One region of the Vibrio sp. Vf1514 genome, then DNA from elsewhere that is predicted to be linked to it. Evidence: predicted binding sites of a transcription regulator. Region 1 holds the regulator's gene; the other holds the start of a gene.
The links. The regulator PurR, encoded in region 1, represses purine synthesis genes. The targets are predictions, from matches to a motif close to TNANGNAAACGTTTNCNTNA.
Positions count from the first base shown of each region.

Region 2: purM (phosphoribosylformylglycinamidine cyclo-ligase) is a predicted target of PurR. The motif match lies at 3,231-3,250, and genes of this name have one in related genera.

Region 1 is NZ_CP197267.1:1,853,311-1,860,893, reverse strand. Features, by position in the region: gene glgA (glycogen synthase GlgA) at 1-620, shown strand, start outside; gene ACS18Q_RS08575 (alpha/beta fold hydrolase) at 766-1,575, shown strand; gene ACS18Q_RS08570 (putative signal transducing protein) at 1,617-1,940, opposite strand; gene ACS18Q_RS08565 (TVP38/TMEM64 family protein) at 1,942-2,628, opposite strand; gene ACS18Q_RS08560 (TfoX/Sxy family DNA transformation protein) at 2,751-3,341, opposite strand; cyclic di-GMP riboswitch class I at 3,459-3,544, opposite strand; gene purR (HTH-type transcriptional repressor PurR) at 3,704-4,714, opposite strand; gene torD (molecular chaperone TorD) at 4,988-5,635, opposite strand; gene torR (two-component system response regulator TorR) at 5,857-6,564, shown strand; gene elyC (envelope biogenesis factor ElyC) at 6,662-7,471, opposite strand.
Region 2 is NZ_CP197267.1:2,413,287-2,420,869, forward strand. Features, by position in the region: tRNA gene ACS18Q_RS11210 (tRNA-Pro) at 1-74, opposite strand, end outside; gene ACS18Q_RS11215 (DUF3149 domain-containing protein) at 305-445, shown strand; gene smrA (DNA endonuclease SmrA) at 594-1,172, shown strand; gene rluF (23S rRNA pseudouridine(2604) synthase RluF) at 1,259-2,302, shown strand; gene upp (uracil phosphoribosyltransferase) at 2,368-2,994, opposite strand; gene purM (phosphoribosylformylglycinamidine cyclo-ligase) at 3,312-4,352, shown strand; gene purN (phosphoribosylglycinamide formyltransferase) at 4,356-4,994, shown strand; gene ACS18Q_RS11245 (class II glutamine amidotransferase) at 5,079-5,924, opposite strand; gene lpcA (D-sedoheptulose 7-phosphate isomerase) at 6,007-6,582, opposite strand; gene fadE (acyl-CoA dehydrogenase FadE) at 6,884-7,583, shown strand, end outside.

The DNA.
Region 1 (7,583 bases):
AGGGAAAGATGGCGAGCAAAACGGCCTTGCAAGACGAGTTACAACTGCCTAAACGCGATGTCCCGCTGTTTGGCATGGTGTGTCGCCTGACCCATCAAAAAGGCTTCCATTACATTCTGCCGATTTTAGAACACTTCTTGCGCAACGACGTGCAACTGGTGATCGTCGGCACTGGCGAGCCAGAAGTGGCAGCGAAACTGCACAAGATCGCTGCGGCGCATGCTGACAAGTTTGCTTTCGTTGAAGCATACAGCAATCGCTTTGCACACTTAGTCGAAGCGGGTTCTGATTTCTTCCTCATGCCTTCCGAGTTTGAAGCGTGTGGTTTGAATCAGATCTATAGCATGGCCTATGGCACGTTGCCGATTGTGCGTGAAGTGGGGGGATTAAAAGATACGGTGCTGGATTACGATAAGTATCCCAACGAAGCCACTGGATTCGGTTTCCAAGAACCATCCCCTGAAGCGCTGCTTATCACCATGCAACGCGCTTTGCTGTTTTATCTGCAACATCCCGATGAAATGGTAAAAGTGCAGCAGCGCGCGATGCAGAAAGATTTCAGTTGGAAAGAATCGGCCCTTGATTATATCAAGATGTATCGGCTGGCGATTTTTGACTAACGACACACAACAGAGCGCCTCGGCGCTCTGTTTTTTTAGCGACGTAAACGATCCACCAAACAGATTTTTACATCTCCTGTGCAATTGAGGAGGCGCTTTGTGGTAGTCTTTGCGCCGTTAACAACTCGCATCTTCAGTGGTGTTCATGACTCACAGTTTGCTGTTTCACAAAACGTTCTTGCATCCGACCAGCCCGGAATGGGTGGTGTTTGTGCATGGCGCCGGAGGGAGTTCCTCCATCTGGTTCAAGCAGATCAAAGCGTATCGTCAGCATTTTAATTTGCTGTTGATTGACCTGCGCGGGCACGGACGTTCGGGTGAGTTATTCAAAGATCTGATGGCCAATCGCTATACCTTCCAAACGGTCACTCTTGATGTGTTGCGCGTGCTGGATCATCTTAAGATTCAATCGGCGCATTTTGTCGGCATGTCGCTGGGCACCATCATCGTGCGCAATGTGGCCGAAATGGCGGCAGGGCGCGTGCGTTCTATGGTTTTGGGTGGGGCAGTGACTCGGCTCAATGTGCGCTCTCAGGTGCTGGTGAAACTCGGCCATCTGAGTAAACACATCATTCCTTATATGTGGCTCTACCGGCTATTCGCTTACATTGTGATGCCACAACGTAGCCAAAAAGAATCTCGACATCTGTTTATTCGTGAAGCGAAGAACCTGTGTCAGAAAGAATTTAAACGCTGGTTCACACTCACGGCTGAAGTAAACCCGTTGATGCGCTATTTCAAAGACCGCGAGCTAGCGATCCCAACGTTGTATTTGATGGGGGAGCGGGACTACATGTTTATTCAACCGGTCAAAGAGATGGTCGCGGCGCATCGCCAAAGTGAACTACATGAAATTCCGAACTGCGGCCACGTGTGCAATGTGGAACAGCCAGAGCTATTTAATCAGGTGTCGATTCAGTTCATTCAGCAACAAGCTCGCCCGTCAGCGCATTGACACGGCTGTGCCGCGAGTTTTTCATACCGCGTCGTGATTGCTCATTCCGCGGGGTCGTCGATGTGGCCACATTGCCAGCAGATGGCAAACTGGCCTTCGTTGACCTCTCCGCAGTACGTGCAGCGCCAAGGCTGCGTGTCTTGCGCACTGAGTGGACGTTGATAATCCGCAATGATGGCTTGCGCTTTGGCATATTGGGCTTCATCCAGCAGCCAGATATATGGCTCGGTATCCTCACTCAGGGGCAATTCTCCCCGCAGACCAAATAATCCTTCACCCCGCACTTCACACTGAATGTGCGCCTGTTTGAGCAGTTCACACAACAGATGCGCGTCAGTGGGATTGTGAGCAATGTAAATCTTCATCTCAGGCAGCGTCATTTGTTGAGTAGCGCGTGATGCGGTTCATCACCCATTTCATGAGCAATGGAAACAACCCGAGCAACGCAAATGAGAGCAAAACGGCTGGTGAAATGATGCCAGAAAGTGAGTCGATCTGCGCTAGTTGTGTGCCAGCATTGATGTAGACCGCCGTGCCCGGCAACATGCCCAACTGACTGACCCAATAGTAGCGCGTTAGCGCAATCGGGCTTAATCCCATCAGCAGGTTGATCAGGAAAAATGGAAACACCGGGATAAGGCGCAGGGAGAGCAAATAAAAGGCGCCGTCTCGAGCCATGCCTTGATTGACGGCATGGAGTTTGTCGCCAAATCGAGTCTGTACCCACTCTTTTAACAGATAGCGGCTGCTCAGAAACGCCAGTGTGGCACCGATGGTGCTGGCAAATGAGACCAGTAACAGGCTGAGCCAGAAGCCGAATAATGCTGCGCCAAGCAAGGTCACAACGGCTGCACCGGGAATGGAGAACGCAGTGATGAAGACGTAACTGAGAAAGTAGATCAGCGCGGCAGTGACCACATGCTGATCAATATAGTCGGCCAGTAGTGCTTGCTGGGCTTTGGCATTGTCGAGTGTCAGGTATTGGCCAAACGTGGTCGCCAGCGCGACGATCACGGCGATTAAGATGAGGCCCAAAATCAGCTTTTTACTCATTGAAGATTCCCACGAGATGATGGTAATAGGTATACGTAACCAGACAGGGAAAAGCGATCTTTTCTTTCAAAGAAAAAGCACCCGCGAACGGATGCTTTTAGTGAAGTTGCTCTCAAAAAGGTTTACGACAAACGTTGTAACAACTCGTCGCGGCGAGTTTGAGGGATCACCGACCAGTGTTTCCCCTCAATTGCGCCTTCCAGTGCCCATAGCAGTTCTAAGCCGACATCTGAAGAATGTGATTGTCGAACGGCTTTGTATGCTTCTACGGCACCTTTCTCCTGCAGCGCTTCCACCGTTTCGATACCGGCTTTTTTCAGCATCCGTTCGGTCGCAAGGCGCAGGTTAGGGAGATCTTTCAAACGATCGGGTTTCGCCTGGGCTTGAGTCTCTCGCTCAGATTTTGCCACAGTGAGTGCCGATTTAGCGTCATCGAGAATACGGCCCGTGTCTGACCAGCAGTCTTCCGGCAAAGCGAAATACTTAGTCACTACGGGGAATCCGCGTTTTTTGTAAACATAAGGCTCGTAGCCTTGTTGCTTGAATTTTGCGGTTGAAGCGTCGTCGGCGCGAATGTGGAGTCTGTCATTGACCACCAATGCGAACATTGTGTCATCGACAAAAATCCCAAAGCCACCAAACATTGAACGAGATTTAACGCGTCCAAGTTGCTCAAAGAGCCGCATCGAATCTTTTAGTATTGGTTTATCCATGCTGTAAGTCTCGGTGTATTAATTAATACGCCACCAAAGTCAGGTCCGAGAAAGTAGCAAAAGAATGCAATGAGTGTGTCAGTTAGGAGTCAACTTCTTAATATATGCATTTTTGCCATCGGTAACCCCGCTACCTACCCAAAATTGGGTTTAGGCCGGAGGCTTTGCGTCCCACCTTTTCAGATGGTTTGCCCTGTGCGTGACATTTCCTTTAGAAAAGGATAATCAAAAGTTTGAATAAGCATCACATTTACTTGATGTAAATGTGATGTCATTCAAATATATGTCTCTAACTATTGCAACTGAATTCACACGTTTTTTGTATGAGTATGCAACATTAGATAGACAGATTTTCGGCAAAGTTATTGTTTTGTCAAGTCTTTTACGGTGTCGCGTTCAACAATCTCAGGGTGCATCTCGAATATACGGCGCTCGTGCTCTTTATCCTTGATGCGTTCCAGCAAAATTTCGAAGGCGTTTTTACCCACACGGCGTTTCGGTTGGTGGATGGTGGTCAGCGGTGGTGAGAAGTATTCGGCCAGTTCAATGTTGTCGTAACCAATCACCGACATGTCATCCGGAACGCGAATGCCACGTTGTTGTAAGCGGCTGATTAGGCCCAGTGCCATGGTGTCATTGAAACAGAATACTGCGGTCGGACGTTTGTCCATCGCGATGATTTTATCAGCTGCCAGGACAGCGGTATCACATTCAAAGTTGCCTTCCAAAATCCAGTCTTCACGCACGGGCAGATTTGCTTCTGCCATGGCACGGCGGAAACCAGCAATGCGTTCCTGACACGCAGCTTTCACGAAGTGGCCGCTTAGGCAGGCGATATCCGTATGACCTCGATCAGTCAGGTATTTCGTCGCCAGGTAACCCCCTTCTTCGGAGTTATCAATGATTTTGTCGGCTTGTGAGGTTTCTGGGCCCCAGTCCATGATCACTTTGGGAATGTCTGAGTGACTTTCCAGCATTTCCAACAGTTCTTCGGTCAGGTCAGAACACATCACTAGAATGCCGTCCACACGCTTTTCTGCCAGCATGCGGATATAGTCGCGTTGCTTTTCGTAAATGCCGCCGGTGTTACATAGAATCAAGGTGTAGCCCTGACGGTAGCAGTAGCTTTCCACTCCATCGATTACTTCAGAGAAGAAGAGGTTGGTCGATTGCGTCACGAGCATGCCGATGGTGCGAGTGGTGTTGCATTTTAAGCTGCGAGCGACCGCGCTTGGCGCGTAGTTCAGCTCTTTTACCGCTTCCATCACTTTTTCTTGTGTGGTTTCTGCAACAAAACGAGTCTTGTTGATTACGTGAGATACGGTTGTTGTTGATACGCCAGCAAGGCGTGCAACGTCTTTAATCGTAGCCATAGGTTAGTCCTGTCGATGACTGCTGAATGCGAAAAAACTTCGCGCGATCAAGTCCAGCAGCGATTAGGCGGTACACAAAGTGAAGCCTATAAGTAGTAAAAACACAAAAACCGCTTTTAAACAGCGGTTTGCATCTTCAATTCATATTTTTATCGTTTGCGGTCAAGATTCTAGACTGCTACGCGTGAACTCGCAATGAAATTCATCGGATGAGATCAAATGATCATCACAAAGTTCACGGTATATTCGTCAATTTGTGAGCACGATAGCGAACTATTCGTCGGCTAAATAAGCCAAGTCGAGTTCGAGGAATGCCACCAACAGTTCGGTCACCGCGGCATAGAAACCGAATTGATCCAGTGACTGGCAGCGCGTGGCAAATTGGGGCGCCCACCGCATTAAATGGGTTTGAATGAATGCAGCTTGTTCGGCGAATGCGCGCTCCATATGCGCCTCTTTTTCCAGCTCATTACTGCGAATGATGAGGTGGCCTAAAAAGTCGAGTTCAATCGCCAAATGGTCGGCAGGCTCATTCAATGTTTCATGCGTGGTGACGCCGTGTTTTTTCAGCAGTTCAGCCATTGCTTGCGCTGGCGTGTCGTTGAGTAATCCGGTTTGGCCGATGTACACCGAGGCGTAAGGCAGCGCGGAATCTTTATCTGATTTTAAAAACAGATCGCAAAAGTCAGCGGCAAGTTCGAGGCGTGCATCCTCACGGTCCATCAATCGGTTGAGGGCATCCACCAAATGTGTGACGGCAGCGTGCAGCCCGGCGTTTTCGCCCAGCCCGCCGAGGAAGGCGCGAATTTGAGGGGAATGATATTGTTCAATCTCTTTGTCACTGAGCTCTTTACTAAATAAGCTCGACAGCCACCAATAAATTTCGGCACGCTTTTCGTTAAAGACTTTGATTTCCTGCATGGGTTGACTCCGAATACTCTCTTCCTCTAAGTCTAAACAATAATTGTGAATAGCAATAACGCAATGCGTGAAAAAATATGAACAAATAAGTCGGTAAATTAACGGTTTGTCAGGAGATTGCTTTGAATCAATAAACTCTGATGTTTTTGGTTGAGATGCTAGAATTATGACTGTTTATGAATAGAATGACGGGTATTCATAGTGGACATAAAGTGGTGTCAATGAGCTATCACATTTTAGTTGTTGAAGACGACATCGTGACCCGCAGCAAACTGGCTGGATACTTTCAAAAAGAAGGGTATCAAGTGACAGAAGCTGAGAATGGGGTGGCGATGCGTCAGGCGCTCAGTGAGCATGACATCGACCTAGTGATGTTAGACATCAACTTACCGGGTGAAGATGGATTGCTGCTGACGCGAGAACTTCGCAGTCAATCAGATATAGGAATTATTCTGGTCACTGGACGCACGGATAGCATTGATCGAATCATTGGCCTCGAAATGGGCGCCGATGATTACGTCACCAAACCTCTTGAACTGCGTGAACTATTGGTTCGCGTAAAAAATTTGCTGTGGCGCATCGCCATCGCGGGTCGCACATTGCCAGAACCGGAACCGGACAACGATAAATTGGTGCGTTTCGGGGAGTGGACGTTTGATATTCAGCGCCGCTCATTAACGCGCAATGGCGAGCCGGTTCGACTCACCAAAGCCGAATATGAGCTATTGGTTGCGTTGTCGGCGTATCCCAATCAGGTGCTCAGTCGCGAGCGCATTTTGAATATGATCAGTCATCGAGTGGATGCGCCGAATGATCGCACTATTGATGTGTTGATCCGTCGCATGCGTGCGAAGATGGAATTTGATCCGAAGAACCCACAGATCTTTGTGACAGTTCACGGTGAAGGTTACATGTTCGCTGGTGATTAATACCAGCGAAAAGTCGCCACCGATGCGCGTAAAGATGTACATAAAAAAGACCAGCAATTGCTGGTGTTTTTTTTGTCGCTTGCGCAGCATGCCAAAGTTAGGGCAGTGTGGTTTCTGCGTTGTTGATTGGTGCGGTTTGTTCATGACCGGCAACCCAATCACGCAGCGATTGCCATAGCATGCCCATGCTTTCGTACCAGTAATGTTCCGTCTGTTCTAAGTACAGCGCTTTTGGCGTGTACTTATCCCACGGCTGGCTAATGCTGGCTTGCGCCAAGTAGTTGGTTGGCGCTGGGATCGGCTGTAAACCGGCGGAATGGAATTCATTCAGTGCGCGCTGCATGTGACTTGCTGACGTCACGAGCACCAAACGACGTTGTTGTACAAACGCTGCCGCTTGACGCGCTTCTTCCCACGTATCTTTGGCTGTTTCCAGCAAGATGATATCGGATTTGGCAACGCCCAGCGCCAATGCGACACGCGCTAACATGCGAGCATGACTGAACTCACTGCCACCGGCGTAGCCTGAGAGAATCAGTTTGGAACCTGGATACATGCGCATGACACGAATGCCTTCGGCAAGGCGCATTAACGCGGCACGACTTAACTCTGACGTGGGGGGGATCTGGTCATCGACGACATGACCATTGCCCAGCACCATGACGTAATCAATTGTGCCGTCAACCGGCAAAAAGGCGGAATACTGACGTTCTAACGGCATCAGCAAACGACTTGAGACGGGTTGGAATGAAATAAGGAAGATGCCAAACAGGGAAAACAAAACAACAAGGCATCCGGTTTTGCGTTTGGCCGTGAACATGATCAGCATCAGGCCCACAAAACCAATAATCAACAACGCCGGAAGAGGCATCAGTAAAGAAGAAACAATTTTTTTCAGCTCAAACATAAACAAATAGTCCGAAAAAACAGCACTTGATAATAAAAAGGGCTAAAGCCTCTTTATTCCTGCCATTCCTATGACAGAATAGCAGCACGATTGATTATCATAACTCAAGCCA
Region 2 (7,583 bases), 560 kb from region 1:
TCGGTGAAGAGGGATTCGAACCCCCGACCCTCTGGTCCCAAACCAGATGCGCTACCAAACTGCGCTATTCACCGAGAACGCTGGGTATATTACGGATTCTGTTTCGTGACGCAAGTCCTTTCCATGAAATTTTTTCGAAACACTGCTCGTTCGCCTAAAACTCAATCAACCCCGTAAAAAATGTGACTAAATACACAACCATGTAAACATTTTAGCAACCTATGAAACACAATTGATCCAGATCAGTGTCGCGATGCTGTGCAGCTTTTACCTTAGCCCTGTCTTCGAACGCTTTGGAGGAAACATGGACTTTTGGCTGGATCTCCTATTTGGTAATGCTGTGGGACTATCTTCCATGATAGTAATTTTTGGCGCTTTAGGTCTGATGCTGTTTTACGGCGGTTTCTTCGTCTACAAAGTCATGAACGACAAATCTCCTCACTAGATCGCTTAGCCTCTATTGAACAATAGAGTGACGCTATGCACCGGAGTAGATTGCTTGTCTACTCCGGTTTTTTATTGCCTGCAATTGATCATATTGCCCATTCGGTTGGTATAATTCCCGCATTCCACACTGATTTCGAGATGCCACTATGTCTCAGGATGATTTCGAGCTGTTTCAGCAGATGATGGGCGATGTCAAACCGCTTAAAAACGACACCGCTGAACTCAAGAAACACCACACCGTCAGCGATGCTCAACTGGCCAAACGCGAAGCGGCAGTTAGCCTCTCCGATGGCGACCCCGATTTTCTTTCGATTGATCACGCCCCGATGATCAAACCGGACGATTTGATTGAATTCAAACGCGACGGCGTGCAGGACGGTGTGTATCGCAAACTGCGGTTGGGGAAATACCCCATTCAAGCCCGTTTGGATCTGCACCGTAAAACCCTGAAAGAAGGCCGCGATGAGGTGGTCTCTTTCTTAAAACAATGCATGCGCCTGGACATTCGCACCGTCGTCATCGTGCATGGCCGCGGTGAACGGTCGACCCCGCCAGCATTAATGAAAAGTTTTGTCGCCCATTGGCTGAGCCAGATTCAGGATGTGCAATGTGCTCACAGCGCGCAACGCTTTCATGGCGGCAGCGGCGCCGTATACGTTTTGCTGAAAAAAAGCGTCGACAAGAAAAGTGAAAACCGCGAACGTCATCAGAAACGACTTGGCTGAAGCCTGTGAGCTGGTACAATGCCGCTCTTTTGACAGCATTGCTGTTGATAAATTAACCATTCCGTTGTGAAACGTCAGGAGATCCTATGTCGACACCAACCGAAAAACGTTTGAACAAATACATCAGTGAAACTGGCTTTTGTTCTCGCCGCGAAGCAGACAAATTGATTGAACAAGGCCGTGTCACCATCAATGGCCAACTGCCAGAAATGGGCACCAAAGTCAGCGATGACGACGAGGTGTGCATTGACGACAAGCCGCTGCGCAGCAAAGAAAAACCCGTATACATTGCGCTCAATAAACCGACCGGTATTACCTGTACGACTGAACGTGACGTTCCGGGGAACATCGTCGACTTCATTGGTCACCACAAACGGATTTTCCCTATTGGCCGCTTGGATAAACCATCCGATGGTTTGATTTTTCTGACCAATGATGGCGACATCGTCAACAAGATCCTGCGCGCCGGCAATAACCACGAAAAAGAGTACGTGGTGCGTGTGGACAAAGCGATCACTGCCGATTTCATCAAACAGATGTCATCTGGCGTGCGAATTCTTGATACGGTCACCTTGCCATGTAAAGTGACACAAGAAACCAAATTCTCATTTCGAATTGTGCTCACTCAGGGACTCAACCGTCAGATTCGCCGTATGTGTGAAGCGCTGGGTTATGAGGTTTTCAAACTGCGTCGAGTGCGCATCATGAATATTTCGCTCGATGGCATTCCAAACGGCAAATGGCGCTACCTGACCGAGGCGGAAGTGGCTGAAATTCTGGCGATGTGTGAAGCATCCAGCGGCACAGAAGAGGCATCACGTGTGGATAGCCAAGGCCAACGCATTCGCAAAGCGACCGATGCCAAGCTGTTTGATAGCCGTGAAGAAAACCAGCCGTCGAAAGCGCGCCGCAATCCGAAAACGTTCCGCGGCCACAATGCCGATGAGTTTCGTCACGCGCCAAATTCTAAAAAAGGCAAAACACGCTCGGAGCGCCCAGACAACAGCCGAGCCGACAACCGAGCGGATCGCAAACCGAAAAGCACAGGTTTCCATCACTCAGGTAAACCCGCGTCCGCCGGCAAACCTGCCGCAGCACGCCAAGGCGGCACGTTGCGTCTGAAAAAATAAATTGCAGATAAAGAAAAAGGGAGCGCGGGCTCCCTTTTTGATCTGTTTCGCGAAGTATTCGTGGCTTACTTCGTACCGAAGATTTTGTCACCTGCATCGCCAAGACCCGGAACGATGTAACCTTTGTCGTTCAGTTTCTTATCGATAGCAGCCGTGTACAGTTCAACGTCTGGGTGGGCTTTTTCCAGCGCTTCAATCCCTTCTGGAGCCGCAACGAGAACCAAAATCTTAAATTGGTTACAGCCTTTCTCTTTCAGCAGATCGATGGTCGCAATCATAGAGCCACCTGTGGCTAGCATTGGGTCAACCACCAGCGCGATACGCTCTTCAATGTTTGATGCGAGCTTGTTGAAGTAAGGAACAGGTTCCAAGGTTTCTTCATCACGGTAGATCCCCACCACACTGATGCGCGCACTTGGAATGTGCTCCAGAACGCCGTCCATCATGCCTAAACCCGCACGAAGAATCGGCACCACAGTCACTTTCTTCCCTTTGATCTGGTCAACTTCAACCGGACCATTCCAACCTTCGATGGTGACTTTCTCTGTTTCAAAGTCCGCAGTCGCTTCATAAGTCAGCAGGCTACCGACTTCGGTCGCTAGCTCACGAAAACGTTTTGTGCTGATATCACCTTCTCGCATCAGGCCAATTTTATGTTTCACTAGAGGGTGCTTAACTTCAACAACTTTCATTTCCATCTCCGGCATAATTTAAACAAACCTTCGGATTATACACCGATTTACTAGGCATGTTGACGTTTCTCCATGTTTTTTAGCGGGTCAATGTCGTCATGGCCTTGCCTCGTCAATATGTGGCACGTTGGCATCGTCAAATAAAACGCGCCACCCGCTCAAATGAACACCATCGACGAAAGTAAAACGCAAACGTTCAGTCAAGGCTTTTGCGCTAAAAAAGAGTGCAAAAAAACTGACGCAAACGTTTTCCTTTTTGATTTAAGCCCTGTAGAATAGCGCCGTTTTCATATCCAACTAGATCGAGGACTTTCCCCGTGAGCGGCAACAACACTTCTCTTAGCTACAAAGATGCAGGCGTAGATATCGATGCAGGCAATGCGCTTGTTGAACGAATTAAAGGTGCAGTAAAGCGTACTCGTCGCCCTGAAGTAATGGGTGGCATTGGTGGCTTTGGTGCATTGTGTGAACTCCCAACAAAATACAAACAGCCTGTACTGGTTTCTGGTACAGACGGTGTGGGCACGAAACTGCGTCTTGCTTTGGATATGAAAAAGCACGACACCATCGGTATCGACTTGGTCGCGATGTGTGTGAACGATTTGATCGTTCAAGGTGCAGAACCATTGTTCTTCCTTGACTACTACGCCACAGGCAAACTGGACGTGGACACGGCAGCAGATGTAGTATCTGGCATCGCTGACGGCTGTGTGCAAGCCGGCTGTGCGCTGATTGGCGGCGAAACCGCTGAAATGCCCGGCATGTACGAAGGTGAAGACTACGACGTGGCCGGTTTCTGTGTCGGCGTGGTCGAAAAAGAAGACATCATCGACGGCAGCAAAGTGGCTGCGGGTGATGCACTGATCGCCGTCGGTTCAAGCGGTCCACACTCCAACGGTTACTCTCTGGTTCGTAAGATTCTAGAAGTATCGGGCGCAGATAAAAACGAAATGCTGGAAGGGAAAACCATCGGTGAACACCTTCTGCAACCAACAAAAATTTACATCCAATCAGGTTTAAAACTGATTGCTGAGCATGACATTCATGCGATTTCTCACATCACTGGCGGTGGCTTCTGGGAAAACATCCCTCGCGTTCTGCCACAAGGCACCAAAGCTGTGATCGACGGTAGCAGCTGGGAATGGCCGGTGATCTTCCAATGGTTGCAAGAGAAAGGCAACGTCAACACGCACGAAATGTACCGTACATTCAACTGTGGTGTTGGCCTTGTGATTGCGCTGCCAAAAGATCAAGCACAAGCAGCGGTTGCGCTTTTGAAACAAGAAGGCGAAAACGCATGGGTGATCGGTGAAATCGCAACAGCTCAGGACCATGAAGAACAAGTAGAGATCAAATAATCCATGAAGAGTATTGTTGTTTTAGTTTCAGGAAATGGTTCCAATTTACAAGCGATCATCGATGCTTGTGAAACAAGTATTCACGATGGCAAAGTAACGGCTGTTTTTTCAAACAAAGCAACTGCTTATGGCTTAGAACGAGCTAAAAAAGCAGGGGCGGCTGCCATCTTTATCGATCCAAAAGCGTTTGAGACTCGTGATGCTTTTGATTACGCGTTGATGCAACAGATCGATGAATATCAGCCGGACCTGATTGTCCTTGCCGGTTACATGCGTATTCTGAGCAACGAATTTGTACGCCATTACCTTGGCCGTATGATTAACCTGCACCCGTCATTGCTCCCGAAATATCCGGGCCTGAACACGTACCAACGTGCGATTCACGCCGGCGACGAAGAGCATGGCACCAGTGTTCACTTCGTGACCGAGCAACTCGATGGTGGCCCGGTCATTCTGCAAGCGCGCGTGCCTATTTTTGATGAAGACACGGTCGAAACACTGACCAAGCGTGTGCAATCGCAAGAGTACCGCATTTACCCGTTGGTCACGCAATGGTTCGTCGAAGGTCGCCTTGAGATGAAAGAAGGCAAAGCCTTCTTAGACGGGCAACCGCTCGGCATGCATGGTTACGCCGACGAGTAAGGTCACGAACCACTCGGTTGAAAACAGAAAAAGGGTTGATCGTGGATCAACCCTTTTTTATGTCCGTTTGATTGCTTAACGCGTCTATTCCAGCGGCGATTTCGGCGACTGATCGCCAGGGCGGCCAGCCACATACGCGACGTCGCTGAGCATCCCCACGTTACTGTCGATCAGCTCACCAAAATGAAACAGGTTATATTCTCCTGGTTTCATCTTCTGCCACACTTCGTTGCCCGTCAGCGGCTGAGTCGCAATCACCGACACCACATCATTGGGCGTGGTTTCTTCCTGAAAGTTAATCTCGACGTCTTCATCAAGCAAGGTGGCATGACCAAACGGCGCGCGACGTGTGATCCAATAGAGATGATTGGTGCAATAACTCATCACGTATTCACCGTCGGACAGCAGCATGTTGAACACGCCCTTCTCACGCAGTTGATCACACAATTGAGCCACGAATGCGAACACACCCGCCATGTCCTGTGGAATATCCGGATAGTGTTTTTCCAGTTCATCCAGCAGCCAACAGAATGCAGCTTCACTGTCTGTCTGGCCCACCGGGCGATGGCGCCCAGACGGCAAATCTTGGTAATCGGCGAGTTGCCCGTTGTGCGCGAACGTCCAGTAACGTCCCCATAATTCACGGGTAAATGGATGGGTATTTTCTAAATTGACGCCCCCACGATTCGCTTGACGAATGTGGCTGATCACCGCGCAACTTTTGATGGGGTAATTCTGCACCAGCTCCGCAATTTTCGATTGGCAGCTTGGGCTTGGATCTTTGAAGGTGCGAAAGCCTTTGCCTTCGTAAAAGGTAATGCCCCAGCCATCACGATGCGGGCCCGTGCGGCCACCGCGCTGCATCAAGCCAGTGAAACTGAAACAAATATCGGTGGGTACATTGGCGCTCATGCCGAGCAATTCACACATGGTTTAAACTACTCCTTCTTTAAACCACTTCGTTCACGGTAGCGGTCATTCGCGCCCCAGCCTGCATGCCGGGGCACTTTGATTATGCCATCTCTTTTTCAATCAACTGAATCACGATGTGGATAATCTTAATGTGGATTTCTTGAATGCGGTCGGCGTAGCCAAAATGAGGGACTCGAATTTCAACATCCGCCAGACCCGCCATTTTACCACCGTCTTTCCCTGTCAGGGCGATGGTTTTCATGCCTTTCGCTTTGGCCGCTTCAATCGCTTTCAGAATGTTGCCGGAGTTCCCCGAGGTCGACAAACCGAACAACACATCACCTTTTGCGCCCACGGCTTCCACATAACGAGAGAAGACGAAATCGTAGCCAAAATCGTTGCTCACACAAGACAGGTGGCTTGGGTCAGAAATGGCGATACCAGGGTAGCCCGGACGGTTTTCACGGTAACGGCCTGTTAACTCTTCGGCGAAATGCATCGCATCACAGTGAGAACCACCATTACCACAAGAGAGTACTTTACCGCCCTGCTTGAACGAGTCAGCAATCACTTTTGCTGCCGCTTCAATTTGCGCGATGTTGTGATCATCGCTCAGAAACTTGTTCAGAACGTCGGCAGCTTCGGTTAATTCACTTTTAATCAGATCCTGGTACATAGGTTTTTTCTCTTTATTAATCTGCTGGCAGACAAACTCACGTAGAAAACGAGAGTTTCGTTAACCTGAGTTTACCCAAACGATTTTCTCTGTCGATAGTCAGCGTCCAAGATTTGCAAGATTCGAACGCGGATCGAGGGGAAAAACTCTCGTTGAGAGCACAAATTAGAACTTTTGCTCTATTCAGATCACTTTTTAAACACAGCAAGGTTTTACATTTCATTAATACTTTGATTACACTCTAACTGGTAAGACCACCAAATATGTAAACCAAATTCCGGTCTGCACAAAGGATAAAAATATGGACATCTTGCTCTCAATCTTAGGGTTCGTGGTCGTGTTAAGCGGCTGCCTGTACCACAGAACCTCATTAATGACTGCCTTAGCCGCACTGACCGTGACCATGTTGGTCCTGTCGTTGTTTGGCCCAGTGGGTATCATCAGCTGGGCGCTGTACTTAGCCGCTATCGCGGTATTGGCAGTCCCGTCAATCCGTCAAAGTCTCATCAGCGGTAAGACACTAAAGGTATTCAAAAAAGTACTGCCTGCGATGTCGCAGACAGAAAAAGAAGCGCTTGATGCTGGCACCGTGTGGTGGGAAGCCGAACTGTTCAAAGGCAAACCGGACTGGCAACAGCTGAGCCATATCAAAGCACCCGCACTTTCTGCCGAAGAACAAGCGTTCCTAGATGGCCCAGTGAACGAAGTGTGCGCCATGGTGAACGACTATCAGGTGACTCACGAATTGGCGGATTTGCCTCCGGAAGTGTGGCAATACCTGAAAGACCACAAATTCTTCGCCATGATCATTAAGAAGCAGTACGGCGGCTTGGAATTTTCCGCGTACGCGCAATCGCTGGTGCTGCAAAAGCTGACGGGCGTATCGGGCGTGCTTTCTTCCACCGTCGGCGTGCCGAACTCTCTCGGCCCGGGCGAACTGCTGCAACATTACGGCACCGACGAGCAAAAAGATTACTACCTCCCTCGTTTGGCGGAAGGCA